DNA from 3 places in the Kitasatospora sp. NPDC036934 genome. Region 1 is predicted to be linked to each of the others. Evidence: riboswitches for the same ligand, from Rfam matches in the RefSeq annotation. Region 1 holds a riboswitch; each other region holds the start of a gene.
The links. A riboswitch is a leader RNA that binds a small molecule or an ion and turns the genes downstream of it on or off. The one in region 1 is predicted to bind S-adenosylmethionine.
Positions count from the first base shown of each region.

Region 1 (2,254 bases):
ACCAGCAGGCCGAGTTCGACGCCGTAGCCGGTGGGGAAGGGCAGCCGTTCGAGGAGTGAGCGGCGGGCCGCGTACTCGCCGCCGAGCGGCTGGACGAATCCGGCGAGCTCGGGCCAGTGGAGGTTGAGGAGGGGGCGGGCGACGAGTTCGGTGACCCGCCCGCCGCCGGCCGGGACGACCGCTCCGCTGTCCGTCTCCAGCGGGCGGTCGTACATGGCCTTGACCAGCTGGATGGACTCGTCGGTCAGCAGCGGGCCGACGATGCCGGAGACGAAGGCCGGGTCGAACTCGCGCAGGTCGGCGTCGACGAAGCAGACGATGTCGCCGCGGGTGACCAGCAGGGAGCGCCAGAGCACCTCGCCCTTGCCGGGGACGACGGGCAGCCGGGGGAGGATCCGGTCGCGGTGTTCCACCCGGGCGCCGGCCTCGGCGGCGACGGCGGCGGTGGCGTCGGTGGAGCCGGAGTCCACCACGACGAGTTCGTCGACCAGGGGCACCCGCTCCATCAGCTCGCGGCGGACGGTGCGGACGATGTCGCCGACGGTGGCCTCCTCGTCGAGCGCCGGGAGGACGACGCTGACGGTGCGGCCGGTGCGCTGTTTGGCCTCCAGCAGGGTGTGCACCGGCCGCTCGGCCGCGCTCCACGAGCGGCGGCGGAGCCAGGACGCCGCCTGCGGGAGGAGCGCGGGGGTCGGTTCGGCGGGCACGGTGACTCTCCTCGGCGGGATAGGTGGAACGGGCCATCTCGCGTGGCGGACGGTCCCGTTCGAGGTTGACGCCTTCGGATACAGTCTTCGTACAGCGGTCGGACCTTCGCACGCCGGGGTCGCCGCTGAACCATAACTTCACAAGCTCATCCAGAGGGACTGAGGGAACGGCCCGTTGACGTCCCGGCAACCTTCTCGCTCGGCTGTCGTCGACAGGCCCCGGCGGGACAGGTGCCAATTCCGGCCTGTGGCGCGCCCGCGCCACGGGGAAGATGAGGAGAGAGGCCTCCGCCATCATGGCTATCGACACTGCCGCACCCGCATCCGTCGACCTCGGCCCCGCCGCCGCGCTGTCGTGTCGGGAATGCGGAACCCGCTTCCCGCTCGGCCCCGACTTCGCCTGCCTGGAGTGCTTCGGGCCGCTGGAGATCGCGTACGAGTTCGGGAGCGAGCGCGCCGAGGAGCTGCGCAAGCGGATCGAGTCCGGCCCCGCGTCCATCTGGCGCTACGCGCCGCTGCTGCCGGTGCCGGCCGACGTCGCTTCGAAGCCCAACCTGAACCCCGGCTGGACCCCGCTGGTGAAGGCCGACAACCTGGGCCGGGAGCTCGGGTTCACCGCGCAGCTGCACATCAAGGACGACTCCGGCAACCCGACCCACTCGTTCAAGGACCGGGTGGTCGCGTGTGCGATCGAGGCGGCCCGGGCGTTCGGCTACACCACGCTGTCCTGCTCCTCCACCGGCAACCTGGCCGGTGCGGTGGGCGCGGCGGCGGCCCGGGCCGGGTTCCGGTCCTGCGTGTTCATCCCGCACGACCTGGAGCAGGGCAAGGTCGTGATGGCCGGGGTGTACGGCGGCGAGCTGGTCGGCATCGAGGGCAACTACGACGACGTGAACCGCTTCTGCTCGGAGCTGATCGGGGACCAGGCCGGCGAGGGCTGGGGCTTCGTGAACGTCAATCTGCGGCCGTACTACGGCGAGGGCTCCAAGACGCTGGCGTACGAGATCTGCGAGCAGCTCGGCTGGCGGCTGCCGGAGCAGATCGTCATCCCGATCGCCTCGGGCTCCCAGCTGACGAAGATCGACAAGGGGCTGCAGGAGCTGATCAAGCTGGGCCTGGTCGAGGACCGGCCGTACCGGATCTTCGGCGCCCAGGCGGAGGGCTGCTCGCCGGTGTCGGCGGCCTTCAAGGCCGGGCGGGACGTGATCAAGCCGGTGAAGCCGGACACCATCGCCAAGTCGCTGGCGATCGGCAACCCGGCGGACGGCCCGTACGTGCTGGACATCGCCCGCCGCACCGGCGGTGCGGTCGAGGACGTCACGGACGCGGAGGTGGTGGCGGCGATCCGGTTGCTGGCCCGCACCGAGGGGATCTTCGCCGAGACCGCGGGCGGGGTGACCGTCGGCGTGCTGAAGAAGCTGGTCGAGACCGGTCAGCTGGATCCGGCCAAGGAGACCGTCGCGATCAACACCGGCGACGGCCTGAAGACGCTGGACGCCGTCTCCGAGGCCGGGATGACCGCCGTGATCCGCCCGAGCCTGGACGCC
Region 1 covers NZ_JBVJQR010000009.1:6,225-8,478, forward strand. The annotation lists gene ACZ7BZ_RS15465 (glucosyl-3-phosphoglycerate synthase) at 1-707, opposite strand, end outside; SAM riboswitch class I at 851-986, shown strand; gene thrC (threonine synthase) at 1,004-2,254, shown strand, end outside.

Region 2 (2,254 bases), on a different contig from region 1:
TCCCCGCGTGTCGGTCCTGGACGGCAGCCCCGGTGCGCCCGCATCTGCAACCACGGCTGGCCCCGTCCGCGCCAACCCCGGCACCGACGTGATCGTGGACCGGGTGCTCACCGGGGCCCGGACCGGCTCGATCGTCCTCAACCACGACGGCTTCCTCACACCCGAGTTCGTCCCGGCCCCGGGCGGACCGGCCGACCGCTCCCATACCGCCGAGGCCGTCCACCACTACCTGCCGCGGCTCCGCACGGCCGGCTACCGGTTCACCGTCCCCGGGGACTCCTGACACCCGCCTGACCGCCGCAGCGGAGCGGTGCACCGCAGTGCGGGACCACGGCGCACCGTCGCACTATGGCAGGTCGCAGCTCGCAGGTCGGCAGATCAGGGGCGGCGCAGCGCCTCGCTCAGCTGGCCGGCCGCCTCGACCACCGCCTGGGAGAGGCGGGCGCCGGGGTGCCGGGTGAGCCGTTCGATCGGGCCCGAGACGGAGACGGCGGCCACCACCCGCCCGCCCGGACCGCGCACGGGCGCGGCGACGGAGGCGACGCCGGGCTCGCGCTCGCCGACGGCCTGGGCCCAGCCCCGGCGCCGGACCCCGCTGAGGGCGGTGGCGGTGAAACGGGCGCCCTGGAGCCCCCGGTGGAGGCGCTCGGGCTCCTCCCAGGCGAGCAGCACCTGGGCGGCGGACCCGGCCTTCATCGGCAGGGCCAGGCCGACCGGAACGGTGTCGCGCAGGCCGAAGAGGCGCTCGGCCGCCGCCACGCAGACCCGGACCTCGCCCTGCCGGCGGTAGAGCTGGGCGGTCTCACCGGTGACGTCGCGCAGCTGGGTGAGGATCGGGCCGGCGGCGGTCAGCAGGTGGTCCTCACCCGCGGCCACCGACAGCTCGGTGAGCCGCGGCCCGAGGACGAACCGGCCCTGCAGGTCACGCCCGAGCAGGCGGTGGTGTTCCAGTGCGACGGCGATCCGGTGGGCGGTCGGCCGGGCCAGGCCGGTGGCGTCGACCAGGCCGGCCAGGGTGGCCGGTCCGGCCTCCAGGGTGCCGAGGATCGAGGTGATCTTGTCGAGCACGCCGACACCGCTCGTGTTCTCCATGGACGGGTACTCCAGTCTCAGATCCCGTGGCCGTGGATGGGTTCGGCTCACGGGCGCTCCGGTGGGGGGGTGGGAGCGGGGCGGTCAGCGAGGAGGGGCCTGCGAAGCGGGCCGATTGCCTGCGCCGGACACGAGATGGGTACGCGAAAGGGCCGGGGCGGGAAGCGCCCGGACGAAGGACAGCACAGAGAGCACCGTGTCTCCTCATCTTCCCCGCGCCACGTTGGCGACAGGCCGGAGTTGGCACTGACCCCGAACGGCACGGCGCGTACTTCGGACGCCGGGTCGAACGGGGAGTTGCCGGGGCTTCGTAGGGCCGGTCCCTCCACCCCTCTGGATGATTCGCGGAGAACCATACAAGATTTCCGGGGCATCCCGCCAAACCTTTCCCGCACCTCCACACCCGGAACCCCAGGGACCGACGCACCGGGACCGGTCGGCGGGGTGGCCGGGACGCGGAAGAATACGACGGGTGACCAGCACTCAGCCGCCTCCCCGGGGCCTCACCGCCCTGATCCCCGACGCCCGCGCCAGGGCCACGCCCGGTGAACGGGCCGCCTCCCAACTCCTGCACCTGCGCGAGGCGACCGTGCCGGTTCCGGTCCTCGCCGCGGCCGCCGAGCTGATCGCCCCTCAGCTGCAGGACCCCGACCCGGCCACCCGCGCGGCCGCCACCGCCGTGCACACCCGCCTGCTCGCTGCCATCGAGGACGCCGGGCCGGGCCGGTAGACCCTGCCAGGCCCGGTGACCGCCACCCGACCGAGCGACACCGGTCCCCGGGCCCGCCGGGCCCGGGGGCTCAGGGCAGGGCGCCCGACGCGCGCCGAACGGTGAGCATGTCCTGGGTGTGGCCGATCGCGTAGCTGCCGTCGGGCTGGGCGAAGTGCTCCCGGACGTAGGCGGTGAGGGCGGCCCGGGTGGGGAGGGGGTCCAGGGCGGCGAGGTCGGCGACGTTGACCATGAACTCGGCGACGTCGACGGCCTCGGCGAGGTGGGGCGTGCGGTAGTGGAGGTCGAGGGTCTCCAAGGCGTAGCTGTGGGCCGGGCGGTGGGCGCGCAGGCCGTCGAGGAGGGCGCTCAGGTCGTAGCGCACGCCGGTGAAGTGGGCGGCCATCCTCATGCAGGGGCTCTCGGGGTTCTGCAGGACGACCAGCAGGGTTC
Region 2 covers NZ_JBVJQR010000001.1:201,455-203,708, reverse strand. The annotation lists gene ACZ7BZ_RS00955 (hypothetical protein) at 8-283, shown strand; gene ACZ7BZ_RS00950 (IclR family transcriptional regulator) at 379-1,092, opposite strand; SAM riboswitch class I at 1,294-1,436, opposite strand; gene ACZ7BZ_RS00945 (hypothetical protein) at 1,565-1,822, shown strand; gene ACZ7BZ_RS00940 (class I SAM-dependent methyltransferase) at 1,893-2,254, opposite strand, start outside.
Region 2: it holds a riboswitch for S-adenosylmethionine, as region 1 does, so the genes downstream of both, ACZ7BZ_RS00950 (IclR family transcriptional regulator) here and thrC (threonine synthase) in region 1, are expected to answer to the same signal.

Region 3 (2,254 bases), on a different contig from region 1:
GGTGAGCGCCCGACAGGCCGAGGCGATCGCGTAGGCGCCGATCACGTTGGGCGAGCCGGCCTCGTGCCGGGCCGGGCCGGTGTGCCACTGGACCGCCACCGAGCCGTCCGGCTCCCGGGCCACCGTCCGGGTCGCCCCGCCGCCGGCCAGGTACGGCTCGGCCGCGTCCAGCCAGTCGGCCCGCCCGGCCAGCACTCCGGCGCCGAACGGCGCGTACAGCTTGTGGCCGGAGAAGGCGATCCAGTCGACGCCCAGCTCGCGCACCGAGACCCGGTGGTGCGGGGCCAGTTGGGCGGCGTCCAGCACCACCCGGGCGCCGTACCGGTGCGCGGTCGCGGTCAGCTCCGCGACCGGCCACAGCTCGCCGGTCACATTGGAGGCGCCGGTGACGCACAGCAGCTTGGGGCCCTCGGGCGCGGCGGCCAGCGCGGTCTCCAACGCCTCCACCGCCTCGGCCCGCGAGCGCGGCGCCCGCAGGTACCCGACCTCCAGCCCGGCGTGCGCCCAGGGCAGCAGCGAGGCGTGGTGCTCGGTCTCGAAGGCGAACACCCGGGTGCCCGCCGGCACCGCCGCGGCCAGCAGGTTGAGCGAGTCGGTGGTGGCGCGGGTGAAGACCACCTGGTCGCCCTCGCGCAGGTCGAGGAACTCGGCGACGGTCCGTCGGCTCTGCTCGAACAGGTCGGTGGACAGCTGCGAGAGGTACCCGGCCCCGCGGTGCACGCTGCCGTAGTACGGCGCGTAGGCGGCGACGTCGTCCCACACCCGCTGGAGCGCCGGCGCGCTGGCCGCGTAGTCGAGCGCCGCGTAGCCGACCTTCGCACCGCTGACCAGCGGCACCTGGACGTCGTGGCCGAGGACGGCGAGCGGGGCGGCGGTTTCGAGAGCGAGGGACATGAGGATGCACTCCTTCACGGGGTAAGGGACCCCGGGAGTACTCGTCGTCCGGTGTCCGCGCTTGTCGCGCGGACGGCGTGCCCGGCGACCCGGTCCTCACCCAGGGCACCCCGCCACGGACGGAGGGTTGCCGGACAGCAAGCTGGGGCTTGACGCTGTCACTCATGACCTGGCGAAGACTCTAGGTCGGGTACGTCGGACGGTCAAACGGCCATCCACCATCCGGACAGCGTCTTCGCCCCTCGCCTCCGGGGCGCTCCGACCCGGCGCCGACGCTCGGGGCGCATCGGCTCGGGGCGCGCGCGAAGGGCCCGTGCCCACGAACCGGCACGGGCCCTCAACTGCCGCCTCAGATCCGGCTGGTGGCCTCCGACCAACGCCGCAGCAGGTCCTGCGCCCGGCCCGAGTCGATCGCCTCCGCCGCCCGCACCATGCCCGCCGCGAGCTGCTCGGCCAGCGGCGCGTCGCCCAGGTCGAGCGCGACCAGCGCCGCCGCGGTGTTGAGCAGGACGGCGTCCCGCACCGGCCCGCGCTCCCCGGCCAGCAGCCGGCGCGCCACCTCGGCGTTGTACGCGGCGTCAGCCCCGCGCAGCGCCTCGATGCCGACCAGTTCGATGCCGACGTCCCGCGGGTCGAAGGTGGTCTCGGTGACCCCCCCGTCGCGCACCACCCAGACCCGCGAGGTGGTGGTGATGGTCAGTTCGTCCAGGCCGTCGTCGCCGCGGAACACCAGTGCCGTCGCCCCGCGCCGGGCGAGCACCCCGGCGATCAGCCCGGACAGCCGGGTGTCGAAGCAGCCGATGGCGTGCGAGGTGACCTTCGCCGGATTGGTCAGCGGGCCGAGGAGGTTGAACGCGGTGGGCACCCCGAGATCGCGCCGCGCGGTGGCGGCGTGCCGCATCGAGGGGTGGAACTTCGCCGCGAAGCAGAAGGTGAGCCCGACCTCCTCGGCCACCTCGGCCACTCGCCGGGAGGAGAGGTCCAGCACCACCCCGAGCTTCTCCAGCACGTCCGAGGACCCGCTGGACGAGGAGGCGGCCCGGTTGCCGTGCTTGACCACCTTGGCCCCGGCCGCCGCCGCGACGATCGCCGACATGGTCGAGATGTTGACGGTCTTCGCCCGGTCCCCGCCGGTGCCGACGATGTCGACCGCCGGGCCGGGGATCTCCAGCGGCTCGGCGTGCTCGTACATCGCGTCCACCAGGCCCGCGACCTCGTCGACCGTCTCGCCCTTGGCCCGCAGCGCCACCATGAACCCGGCCACCTGGACGGGGGACGCCTCGCCGCTCATGATCCGGTCCATCGCCCACGCGGTGGACGAGCGGTCGAGGTCCTCCCCCTTCAACAGCGCCGCCAGGAG
Region 3 covers NZ_JBVJQR010000026.1:81,775-84,028, reverse strand. The annotation lists gene ACZ7BZ_RS30800 (aminotransferase class V-fold PLP-dependent enzyme) at 1-894, opposite strand, end outside; SAM riboswitch class IV at 947-1,064, opposite strand; gene trpD (anthranilate phosphoribosyltransferase) at 1,244-2,254, opposite strand, start outside.
Region 3: it holds a riboswitch for S-adenosylmethionine, as region 1 does, so the genes downstream of both, ACZ7BZ_RS30800 (aminotransferase class V-fold PLP-dependent enzyme) here and thrC (threonine synthase) in region 1, are expected to answer to the same signal.